Terriglobus roseus: one gene and its partner. The protein of the gene in region 1 interacts with the protein of each later gene in a pairwise test. Links are inferred from orthologs where the notes say so. Each region holds a gene or a part of one and is shown in the gene's direction. Other genes may lie near its edges.

Region 1 (6,176 bases):
TCAGCGTCAGGTTGGGCTTAATCTTCCACTCATCCTGCGCATATGCGATGTAGTACTCCTGCTTCACCTGGGCGTTTCCGCTCAGGCCCGTGAATGGGCTCTTATCGCTCAACGTGCCGTAGAACTGAATCTGATCCGGAACGTTGTTCGCGAAGTTCGCAAAGCTGTTGTAGGTGTACGTGGTACCACCGATCTGGTCGTTGTACAGCGACAGCGGACGGATCTCAACACCGTACTTCGTGTTGTGGTTGCCGATCACGTAGCTGAAGTTGTCAATGTACGAGTAGCTCTGGCCCGTGTACGGAGCGCCCGTGCCGTTAAACGATGACGACAGCGAAATCAGCGCGCCAACGTTGGTCAAACCGGCAATTGCGATACGCGAAGAGCTGAGATTCACACCGCCGGTAGGACCGGCAACGCCCTGCACGCGCATCTTGATGCCGTTGTAGCCGAACTTGGTTTCGTTGAACATGCGCGGCGTCAGTACCTGGTTCAGCGCCAGAACGCCGTTCTGCGGTACTTCCACCTGGTTAAAGCGGCTCAGCGAAGCATCCTGCACCTGCGACGACACACCCTGATCGCGGTTGTAACGCGCATACAGGTTGAACCGGTCGTTGAAGTGATAGTCGAAACGGATGTGGCCGAAATCTTCCTGAATGCGGTTCTGACCAATGCTGATAAGGCCTGCCGCACCGTTGTTCGCGATGGGGAAGGCAGCCAGCAGCGGCTGCAGTGCCGGGTTGGTCACCTGCGCACGCTGTGCAGCGCTCAGAGTGGTGGAGGAGTAAGGAACAGCCCAAACCTGGCGCAGACCTTCATACACGGCTGCGAAGAACAGCTTGTCCTTGATGATGGGGCCGCCAACCGATCCACCAAACTGGTTCAGGCGGAACTTCGGCGTGTTGTTCGCAGTGTTGCGACGGTTGAAGTAGTTGCGCGCGTCGAAGAAGTCGTTACGCACATACTCAAACAGGCTGCCGTGAAGAGCGTTACCACCACTCTTGGTCACAAAGCTGATCTGACCGCCCGTGCCGGTACCCAGTTCTGCGGGGTAGTTCGACGAGTCAACGCGGAATTCCTGCACGGCTTCCAGCGACTGCTGCAGACGGAAGGTGGAGGTCAACTCACCGTTCAGGTTGCCCGGAGATGTATCGATGATGCTGGTGGCTTCAATGCCATCCAGGCGGATGATGTTCTGTTCCACGGCGCGGCCGGAGAAGTGCATGTTGTCAAAGGTGCCGCTGCCCGTGTTCGTCGCACCGGGGGTCAACAGATACAGCTGCGAAATCTGACGACCGTTGATCGGCAGGTTCTTAATTTCGCGCTCAGGAACGTTGCCGCCGATCTTCGCCGACGACGTATCCAGGTCCACTACGCTGCCCGCATTCACGGTGACAGAGGTTTCCGCACCAGCAACGCCTACGGAAAAGTTCTTTGTTACTTCCTGGCCTACAGCCAATACCAGGTTCTTCTGCTCATTGTTTGAAAAGCCGGCAGCCGTGATCAGCACGTCATACGTGCCGGGCGGCAGTGACACGGCAACATATAGGCCGTCGCCATTGGTGGTCACCACGCGTTCTTGCCCGGTGCCAAGGTTGCGGATGCTTACCTGTGCATTGGAAACGGCAGCGCCACTGGGGTCGGTCACTGTGCCGGTGAGCCTTGCCGTGGTGGTCTGTGCTCCAGCGGCTGCAGCGGAAAGACACGCAACCAGTGCGATGCGCGTGGGGAGATGGAAAAACTTATCTGGCCTCATGCTTCTGAGGATTCCGTTTACGCGTTGCCCAATGTTTACAGCAGGGTGAATGTACGGTTACAAACGGCGGATTATGGGGAAAATTTGGCACAATCGTTCGTTCGTTAACAAAGTTTCCGCTAACTGAAACTTCCCGATTTGGAACTCCGGAAATTCCGCGGATGAGAACATGAACTGTATGAAGGTTTTCCTGTTCGTTTTGATGGCAACCATCTTTGAGGCGGTCGGAGATGCGGTCATCCGAATCGCAATTGCAGCGCCTCGTCCTCATATGCGGATTGGCTTCTATCTTCTGGGAACGGTGTTGCTTGCACTTTATGGCACGTCGCTCAACCTGGCCCCGGTGGAGTTTGCGACTGTTACAGGGCTGTACATTGCCACCCTGTTTGTGGTCTTCCAGATCACCAATTATGTGCTGCTGCACACTGCGCCCACCCTGCCGGTAATGGTGGGCGGGTCACTGATCGTGGCGGGCGGCCTGACGGTCTATTTGTGGAAATAAGAGGGGAACCTCTTGCGTCAACGCCTAAAATCGAGTACCGTAGAAGGGTTGGAGAAACCCCGGCAGACCCGTGCCGTGGAGGCTCCCATCTTGCAGCCGGCCTGAAATGGTGACGGCGCTACCAGATTTCAGCCCCTGACAAGCGGCAAACGGAAGAGAAAAGAGTTCGATGGCAAATCACGTATCGTCCCTGAAGCGCTCCAAGCAGACCATTGCAAAGACCGCAGTCAATCGCTCCAACAAGACCAAGCTGCGCGGTTCGCTGCGCCAGCTGCGCGAGGCCCTGGTAAAGGGTGATGTGGAAGCTGTGAAGACACAGTACCGCGCAACCGTCTCCATCCTGGACAAGAGCGTCCAGAAGGGCGTGCTGCATGACAACACTGCATCGCGCTACAAGAGCCGCCTCAACGCTCGCGTGAAGGCTCTGGCCACCAAGGCTGCTTAAGCTAACACGAAAGTTTTCATCTCTTGCAAAAGGCACGGACACGATCCGTGCCTTTTGCTTTTACACTCGTCCATAAGAGTGCTTCTGCATGCTTCCAACTGACGCAAACAACCAGACGTTCTCCCGTCGCGACGAGAAAATTGCGCCGGGCAAGCTGGCTGCTGCGCAGTATGTCATCGCCGCGATTTTGCTGGTGTTGTTTGCCGGTTTGTGGCGATTGCAGATTCTCGGAGCGGACAACTACCGTCTGCTCGCAGAAGCGAATCGTGTCCGTAAAGTCCCAATTCTGGCACCGCGTGGTCGCCTGTTTGATCGCGAAGGCCGCCTGCTGGTGGACAACTACTCTTCCGTCACCTGCTTCCTGCTGCGCGAACAGATGCGCGATGCCGACCTGCCGCTGATCGCTGAGGGTCTGCACCTCCCCATGGATCAGCTTCAGTACATTCTGCGCCATTATCAGTACGCGCCAAAGTATCAGCCCATTCCTCTGAAGCAGGACATTACACCGGACGAACAGGCCTTCATCTCCGCTCATTTCAACGAGTTACCGGAACTGGAAACTCTGGAAGAGCAGCGTCGCCTGTATCCGCGCGACGGCTTTGCTGCCCACCTGATCGGCTATGTCGGCGAAATCAGCGAAAACGACCTCAAGAATCCCAAGTACGACTTCTACGAACCCGGCGACGTCGTAGGCAAGTTCGGTGTGGAAGAGGCGTACGACGCCATTCTTCGTGGCACTGACGGTTCGCGCGACGTGATCGTGAACAGCCACGGCCGCGAAATTGGAAAATTGGGCGAAGAACTCGCCGTCCCCGGTAAGGATCTCAAGCTGACCATCGATCTGGACCTGCAGATGGTGGCGGAAAAGGTGATGGAGGGCAAGAACGGCGGCCTCGTCGCCATGGATCCGCACACCGGCGAAATCCTGGCAATGGTGTCCCGGCCAACCTTCGATCCGAACCAGTTCGCAGTACGTCTCTCACGTTCCTACTGGAACGGAATCGTCACAGACACAAACCATCCGCTGATGAATAAGGCCATTCAGGCGCAACTTGCTCCAGGGTCTACGTTTAAGGTCATCATGACGCTTGCGGGCCTGCAGGAGAATGCTGCGCAGGATCTGCGCGTGGTCTGCAACGGCGGCGCGACCTTCTACGGCCACTTCTTCGGATGCGATCGCCACCACGGCTCCGTGGACATCCGCAACGCCCTCCCGTACTCCTGCGACACGTATTACTACACGCTGGCGAACAAGCTCGGCATCGACACGATTGCGAAATATGGTCATGAAGTGGGCATCGGTCAAAAGACCGGCGTCGACCTCCCCGGCGAGGCCTCCGGCATCATGCCTTCGCCGGAATGGAAGCTGAAGGCGCAGCGTGACAAGTGGTACGCGGGCGAGACGATCTCGGTCGGCATCGGCCAGGGCGCCACTCAGGCCAGCCCGATCCAGTTGGCGCGCGCACTCAGCGGCATCGCATCCGGTGGTGTCTTCATCCGACCTCACTCCGTCATGGCAGATCAGATCGATCCCCAGATGCAGCAGGCGCTTGAAGAGACCTATCCCGGCACCGGCAAGAAGCGCATCGAGATCTCCACGGAGAACTGGGAGACCATCACGGACGCCATGGCGAACGTGACGCAGAGCAGCATCGGTACCGCCGCGGAAGCGCATCTGGAAGGCATCGACTTCGCAGGCAAGACAGGCACGGCCGACGTCATCAGCGGTCGTAAGAAGGGAACTGCGGACAAGGCCACCCTTCCCAACGCATGGTTCGTTGGCATGACACCGCGCCGCAACCCGGACATCGTTGTAGCGGTTCTGTGGGAGCACGGTTACTGGGGCAACAACTCCGCGAAGCTCGCCGCACAGGTTGTGAACGCCTTCGTTGAAAAGCAGCGCAAGAAGGCCGGTAATCTTCGTCTGGTACAGGCAGCCTTGCCGCAGCCTCCCAATCAGGACAGTGGCGCGAAAGACGACAAGTCCGCTCAGCCGTCTGCGAGCGCGAAGCCAGTTGCACCTGCTGACAAGGACGCCGCAAGGCCTGCATCGCAGCCCGTGGCGCTGAAGCCGAAAGAACAGAAGCCAGCCGCTTAGACCGCGGCCTGATCTCCGCTGCCACTTATACTGAACTCAGCCGCAGATGACCCGTTTTTCCGCCTATCGTGACTTTGACTGGACGCTCTTCGGCTTCGTGATGCTGATGAGCCTCATCAGCGTTATGGAGATTTACTCCGCCACGCTCCACACCAAATTTCACGGCTTCCATACCAAGCAGATGATGTTTCTTGGTATCGCCGTGCCGTTGATGTTCATCGTTTCGCTCATCGACTACCACCGCCTTCTTGAGATTGCGCATTGGGCGTACGGCATCAGCATCGCGTCGTTGCTCGCGGTGCTTGTCGTCGGCAAAAAAGTGCTTGGCGCACGACGGTGGATTGCGTTTCCAGGCGGCATCCACTTTCAGCCGTCGGAGTGGGTCAAGCTGGTGCTCATTGTGGCGGCAGCACGTTATTTTTGGGGGCTTTCCGGTAAAGAAGAGCTTGACTGGAAAGACGTTGGCAAAGCCTTCGCGCTCATCGGTATCCCTATGTTGCTGGTGCTCAAACAGCCTGATCTTGGCACCACCATGACCTACTCACCGATCCTGATTGCGGGACTATTCTTCGGCGGTATCTCGTGGAAGAAGGCGGCCATTCTGGTCGTCACCTTCGTCGTGATGGTGGTTGGTATCTGGACCAGCGGCAAGGTTCTCAAGCCCTACCAGAAGGCGCGTCTAACCAGCTTCCAACACCCTGAGAACGATCCCAAAGGCAGCGGCTACCAGGTTCGACAATCATTGATCGCTGTGGGGTCTGGCGGCATCTGGGGCAAGGGCGCAACCAAGGGAACGCAGACGCAGGGCGACTTCCTCCCCATCCCGTACACCGACTTCATCTTTGCGGCGCTTTGCGAAGAGCACGGCTTTGTCGGTGCGGCGCTGGTGCTGATTCTTTACTTCCTCATCCTCATCCGTCTCGTGCAAAACGCGCAGACAGCGAAGGACCCACCGGGAACGCTGCTGGTCATGGGCGTCGCAGCGGTCATGATCTTCCAGATCGCCATCAACATCGGCATGGTGCTGGGCATGATGCCCGTCACCGGCATTCCGCTGCCGCTGCTCAGCTACGGCGGGTCCAGCATCATCTTCACGTTCCTTGCACTTGGAATCGTGATGAACGTGCGCATGACCCGCTTCGTGAACTAACGCACACCGTCTGTTGCGAAACAGACGGTGTGGCCAGATCTAAAGCGCTGGCGAACCTGCGCCCGGCAGTATCACCGGCACACGCACCCACTGCATGCCCGCTGCCTTCGCGGCGGCAATACCCGCATCGGCATCTTCAAACACCAAGCAGTCTTCCGGTGCAATCTTCAGAAGCTCTGCGGCCTTCAAAAACGGCTCAGGATCGGGCTTGCCCTTGGTGTAATC
Region 2 (6,429 bases), 2.7 Mb from region 1 along the record:
CCAAGCGCCGCCCCGAATAACCAACCAACTCTGAACATAACTGCCCCGTCCGTGACATCGTCATGGGCGGGGCTTTCTTTTGGTAGGCAAAGCACGTCCCACCGGAAGACCTGTCGGGGGTGGGAATCTATACTGGCCGCGCAGCGATCAAGTCATTCTCAGCAAAGTGGAGCGTCAAGGCTTGCAGATGACCAGGCACAGTTTTCAGTGGATTCTCGTTCTCTTGAGCCTGAATGCACCCGTCCATGGGCTTATGGCTCAGCAGGTTCACCCGGCTGTCGAATCGCCCCTCAGGTTCGACGCGGTGACAGTGAAGCCGAACAAGACTGGCTCCTCCTCGATGGCCCTCATGTTCCACAGTGGTGACATGCTGAAGCTGGAGAACGTCACGCTTGAGGTTGTCTTGTTCTACGCCTTCGATCAGCAGGAGTACCTGATTGATGGCGTTCCCGACTGGGGCAAAAAGCTTCACTTCGACGTTCAAGGCAAGATCCTCGACGCCACACCGCGGGCCCTCGATGCCCTCACCATCGAACAGAGGAGAGCCATGGTGATCCGGGTGCTGCAGGAGCGCTTCGGCCTGAAGACCCACTGGGTCACACGCACCGCGCCGGAGTACGCGTTGGTCGTGGCAAAGGGCGGCAGCAAGCTCACACCGACCACGTACACAAGGCCGTCCAGCGGCCGAAATCTATACGATTGGTCTGCCGAAAGTGTCACCACAGACGATCTGGCGAAGGGGCTGTCAGGAACTCTCAGGCGCCCCGTCGAAAACCGTACCGGATTGACGGGGCAGTACGACTTTCATCTCAAATGGTCTGCCGACAAACCGGAAATGCCCTCCGCTTCAGCCGCCGAGGATGCGCCTTCCATCTTCACGGCTGTCAAAGAGACTCTTGGGCTTGAACTTAAGCCAATCAATGGGCCGGTGCAGGTGCTCGTCGTGGACGCACTCGAGCTTCCCGGCGAGAACTGACAGCCGAACCGGGACGCATGCCGCAATGAGCCGCTCCCAGCCTGTTCCTGTGCTTCCTGAACAGAAGGCGTATGCTATCCGAACCGGGGATGCGTCCAACCGGTGTAGGTCATTGTTTGTAAGGGGTTCGTTACCTGATGCCGAAGTCGCTCAAGATTTCCATGCTGGCTCTCTCCGCGGTTCTGTTGCTCACCATGTTTTTGGGCGCAAATCTGCGTCGGGTGCATGCGTCCGGGCAGGCGCAGGACGGTGCCTATCGCCAGATGCAGGTCTATAGCGAAGTCCTTCGCCACATTCAGTCTGACTACGTGGTCGACCCCAACATGCCGAAGGTGACTGATGCCTCCATGCGCGGTCTGCTGGAATCGCTCGACGCCGAGTCCAGCTACCTGTCCCCGACTGAGTACAAGCTGTACAAGGAACACGCTGGCAAGCCGCAGGCAGGCATCGGTGCTGACGTAGGCAAGCGTTACGGCATCGCCACCGTTATCTCCGTCGTTGCAGGCGGCCCGGCAGACAAGGCTGGCCTCCACAGCGGCGACCGTATTGAATCCATCGGCGACCGTAGCACCATGGAAATGTCTCTGGCCGAAGTGCAGATGGCGCTGGGTGGCGAGAAGGGAACGCCGGTCGTGCTTTCCATGATCCGCCCCATGAAGAACGCCCCAGAAAAGCTCACCATCACCCGCGCTGACACCTCGTTGCCGGCAACCGGCGAAGTCTTCTACGAGAGCGGCTCCATCCTCTACATCAAGCCCGGCATCATCGACAAAGATCACGTCCAGCAGGTGGAGCAGAAGCTGAAGGCCATGGGTCGCACCAACTCCAAGAAGATCCTGCTCGACCTTCGCGATGTCTCCTCGGGTGACGATGCCGAAGCCATCCGTATGGCAAACCTCTTCCTCAAGTCCGGCACCATCGCCATGCTCGAGGGCCAGAAGGTAGCCAAGCAGACCTTTACTGCTGAACCCGGCAAGACGGTGAACGAGAAGGCCCCCATGGTCACTCTGGTGAACCGTGGAACCGCAGGCCCGGCAGAGATCGTTGCTGGCGCACTGCTCGATTCCAAGCGCAGCGAACTCGTCGGTGAAAAGACCTATGGCGACGGCGCCCAGCAGCGTGTCTTTGAGCTCGCCGACGGGGGCGCCATCATCCTCTCCGTGGCCAAGTTTGAGACGCCCTCCGGCAAGAAGTATCAGGACGAGGGCCTGACGCCCACCACCACCGTTGCCACCGCACAGGAACTGGCTATGGCCGACGGTGACGAGGATGACGACAACGAAGCAGCCAGCACGGCCACGGTGAACTCCTCCAAGCCTGCTGCCGCCGCTACAACGGTCGCCAAGCCCGCAGCCAACATCGACGATCAGCTCAACAAAGCACTCGATATCCTGAAGGCCAAAGCCGCCTAAAAGCGGCTTTCCACAGCACGTCAGACACACGCAAACGCAGCGTTCTGCATCAGACAGGAATGTCCCCAGCAGCGCTGCGTTTTGTCGTTTGCAGACCGGTTTCGCCGTGGCTGTTTGTGCCATTTCAGCCCGCAGCTCCGTGCTACCGTTAGGATTGCCGTGCCCAGCCTGTTCACACGCGAAAACCCGTCTGAGAGCCGAAAGTCCGCCCCCGGCAACGGCAAAGGTCCGTGGCGTCCGCCCGAACCCAAGAACAAGCCTGGTGGCAGGCCACCTCAGCGCGTCCCTTACGCACGCACCTGGTGGTACAAGTACTTCCCAACGCGAGCGAAGGCACGCCGCGCCATCTTTTACAGTCTCCTCGGCTGCTCGGCCGTCTTCGGCTCGCTGGTAGGCCTAACGCTGGTCAACACGGCCGACTTGCCGCAGATGGAAGACCTGGAACATTACCGCCCGGCGACCACGACCGAACTGCTCGACATCCACGGCCGTACCATCGGATCGTTCGCTTTGGAGCGCCGCGTTGTCGTCCCCTACAACGACTTCCCCAAAGTCCTGCATGACGCGATTATCTCCATCGAAGACAAGAGCTTCGATAAGAACGCAGGCATCAATCCGTTCCGTGTCATCGGTGCTGCGTACGTCGATCTTCGTTCCAAGGGCCGCCGCCAGGGCGCATCCACACTCACCATGCAGCTTGCGCGCAACCTGTTCCTGACGCTCGATCAGACATGGAGCCGCAAGATTCAGGAGATTCTGCTCTCCGTTCAAATTGAGCGCCACTTCACGAAGGAACAGATCTTCACTCTCTACGCCAACCAGATCTACCTAGGCAGCGGCGTCTACGGGTTTGAAGCAGGCAGCGAATACTATTTCTCCAAGAAGGCAAGGGAACTCACGCTGCCTGAGGCTGCGTTGCTCGCAGCACTCCCCAAGGGGCCCAGCAGCTACTCGCCGGTGCGCCATCCGGATCGTGCTCTAAAGCGCCGCAACCTAGTGCTCAGCGAAATGCTCGGCGACGGCTTCATCACCGAACAGCAGTTTCAGGAAGCAAAGTCCGCACCACTCGGCCTCAACATTGAGCCGCCCGCAAACACCATCGCACCTTACTTCGTCGAAGAGGTACGACGCCAGCTCGAACAGGAGTACGGTGCCGACGCCGTCCACGGTTCAGGTCTGAAGGTCTACACCACCATGGACCTCGACTTACAGCAAGTCGCAAACAAGGCCGTGCTCGACAACGTCGCCGCCTACGAACGCCGCCATGGATGGAAGGGCAAGCTGACCAACATCCTGGAGGGCGGCGGCGACCTTCAGAGCTATCAGCACCCCGACTGGTCTGACACCATTGAGAACGGTGCGTACTTCCACGCGCTGGTCATTGAGGCCACACCCCGCCGCGTCATCGTTCGCATCGGCAAACGCTATGCAGAGATGACCGCGAACGACTGGGCCTGGACCACCATGGGTAACGGCGACAAGCTTCTGCAGAAGGGCGACATCGCCTACGTCCGCATTGAAGACGCCACCAGCGGCACCGCCACCATGCACGCCTCGCTGCAGCAGGACTCCGGCGCGCAGGCTTCGATGATGGCCATGGACAACTCCAACGGCGACGTACTCGCCATGGTTGGCGGACGCGATTTCAATCTGTCGCAGTTCAATCGCGCTACGCAGTCGGAACGTCAGACCGGCTCCAGCTTCAAGCCTTACGTGTACACCACGGCGGTTGAGCAGCTTCACACCAAACCAACAGACATCATCGTCGACGCGCCCACCAGCTTCTACACACCCAACGGCCCGTACACGCCGCATAACTACGAGCCCAACTACGCCGGCCCCATGACCATCCTCAATGCCTTCGCTGAGTCGCGAAACATTCCCGCACTCAAACTCGCGAATCAGGTTGGCATCAGGAAGGTCATTGAAGTGGCGCACCGCTTCGGCGTCACATCGAACATCCCCGCGTTCTTGCCGGTGGCCATCGGTTCCGCAGGCATCAAGTTATCGGAGCAGGTTGGCGCCTACTCTGTCTTCCCCAACGATGGCATTCTCATCAAGCCGCACGTCATCCGCCGCATTGTTCAGGCAGATGGATTACCTCTGAAGCAGGTGTCGCCGCAAGTAAAGGAAGTCATCAGCGTTGAGACAGCACGCACCATGATGACGCTGCTGAAAGCGGTGCCGCAGTACGGTACAGCAGCGCAGGCAGGCGCGATATTGAAACATCCTCTTGGCGGAAAGACGGGAACAACCAACAGCTATACCGACGCATGGTTCCTTGGCTTCTCGCCATCGGTCACCTGCGGCACATGGATCGGCTTTGACGATCCGCATCGCACACTCGGCGAGAAAGAAACCGGTGCAAGAGCCGCGCTGCCCATGTGGATCGACTTCATGAAAGTCGCCATCGCACGCTCGCCCAACGAAGAGTTCCCAACCGCCGCGAAGAAGACGCTGGCCGTGGAGTCCACCACGTCCAACGCAACGGAAGAAACTGCGCCAGTTGTGAAGAAGCCCGTCGCTCCCAACGATGACTCCGACGATGACTCGGATGACTCCGGCGACAACGCAAAACCCGCCGCAAAGCCAGCACCAGTCGTTCGTCAGACAACGCCACCGGACAACTCAAACGACGTGATGCCGGATGATGCGCCTGCAACAAAGACACCTGCAAAGCCATCGGCTCCAGCAAAGGGCTACGTCCCCTCACCAGTGGGTCCGTACAAACCTTATAGCGGCCCACTCCTGCAAAAGGGCCCGGCAGCAACACAAGGAAGCTCTCCACCGCCGCGATAACGGATGCGGCAGCGAACATCTCCTCTCTATCCGCGTGTACGATTGGGTGCGCAATTGAGGGGGACTACAACGTGACGCTCCAACATTCCCGTAGAACATTCTTGATGCAGGCTGCATCGGTGGCTGTGCTTTCCGCAACACGGTCCAACACCGCGTGGGCCGCAGAGAGCAAACCCATCGGGCTGGAACTCTACACCGTTGGTGCGGCACTGACGCAGGATCCCGTTGGCACGTTAAAGCAGGTGAAGGCCATTGGCTACGATGAGGTTGAGGTCTCCGGCTTTGCGAAACTCACTCCCAAGGCACTGCGCGCGCTGATCGACGACACTGGCCTGATGTGCCCCGCGGCGCATCTGCAGTTCGGCTTTGAAGACACCGCCAAAATTCTGCAACAGGCAAACGATCTCCGCGTACCTTACGCCGCAAGCTCCATCCTGTTGCCGGAGGCGCCCACCGCAGGCATGGCCGGTGTTCTGGACAAGTTGAACAAGCTCACCGCAGACGACTTCAAGAAGATCGCAGAACTTGCCAACCACATTGGCGAGCAGTCGAAAAAAGCTGGCGTTCAGTTCGCGTATCACAACCACGCACATGAATTCCGCGATCTGGGCGGCGGCAAGACGGGTTACGAGATCCTGTTAGCCGAAACGGATCCAGCGCTGGTGCAGTTCGAACTTGATTGCGGATGGATGATCACAGCGGGTGCTAACCCGGTCGACTACTTCCGTCGCTTTCCCAAGCGGTATCGCGTCATCCACGTGAAGGACTTCCCGGCATCGACCAAGGTCACCACTGTAATGGGCGGCCCTGGCATGCCCCATCCCACGCAACTCGGCGAAGGCCACATCGATTACAAACCTGTGATCGCTGCAGCGCGCACTGCAGGAGTACAGCATTTCTTCGTCGAGCAAGACCCACCCATGACGGGCCACACGCCACTCGAAGCAGCTGCGATTGATTACAAATACTTGCGAAACATCTTCTAGTTTGCTCTGTTGGATAAAGCGCGCCGCAGGGCAAACCATCGCTCTGCGCGCGCCACATCCTTGAAGATTTGCGTTTTCAGCGCATTAGGATCGGCAAACTTCTGCTCACTGCGAAGTCGCTTATGAAACGCCATGCGCAGCGGCGTCTCTTCCGTCAGATCGACTGGATGAAAGCGCAGAAGATACGTCTCCACAGCAAACGAATCCGCACCAAACGTAGGCCGATTGCCAATGTTCGTTACACCCTCAAACGTGA

The links.
Region 2: the proteins of mrdA (region 1) and BLT38_RS13055 interact in binary tests that used the Escherichia coli proteins (3 or more experiments, as listed by UniProt). The link is inferred for Terriglobus roseus from one-to-one orthologs.

The regions. Positions count from the first base shown.
Region 1 is NZ_LT629690.1:389,763-395,938, forward strand. Bases 2,322-5,296 are described here. They hold mrdA (penicillin-binding protein 2), read left to right. Parts: upstream 2,322-2,791; coding sequence 2,792-4,801; downstream 4,802-5,296. Other genes in these bases: rpsT (30S ribosomal protein S20), read left to right, coding at 2,428-2,703; rodA (rod shape-determining protein RodA), read left to right, coding at 4,848-5,296. In the rest of the region: BLT38_RS01865 (TonB-dependent receptor), read right to left, coding at 1-1,756; BLT38_RS01870 (hypothetical protein), read left to right, coding at 1,935-2,258; more of rodA, read left to right, coding at 5,297-5,951; BLT38_RS01890 (HAD family hydrolase), read right to left, coding at 5,991-6,176. UniProt on the Escherichia coli protein: Catalyzes cross-linking of the peptidoglycan cell wall. Responsible for the determination of the rod shape of the cell. Is probably required for lateral peptidoglycan synthesis and maintenance of the correct diameter during lateral and centripetal growth.
Region 2 is NZ_LT629690.1:3,129,295-3,135,723, reverse strand. What follows is about bases 2,160-5,387. They hold BLT38_RS13055 (penicillin-binding protein 1A), read left to right. Parts: upstream 2,160-2,547; coding sequence 2,548-5,187; downstream 5,188-5,387. Other genes in these bases: BLT38_RS13050 (sugar phosphate isomerase/epimerase family protein), read left to right, coding at 5,292-5,387; BLT38_RS13060 (S41 family peptidase), read left to right, coding at 2,160-2,388. Outside these bases: BLT38_RS13070 (hypothetical protein), read left to right, coding at 1-20; BLT38_RS13065 (TIGR03435 family protein), read left to right, coding at 224-976; more of BLT38_RS13060, read left to right, coding at 1,114-2,159; more of BLT38_RS13050, read left to right, coding at 5,388-6,173; riboflavin biosynthesis protein RibF, read right to left, coding at 6,170-6,429. UniProt on the Escherichia coli protein: Cell wall formation. Synthesis of cross-linked peptidoglycan from the lipid intermediates.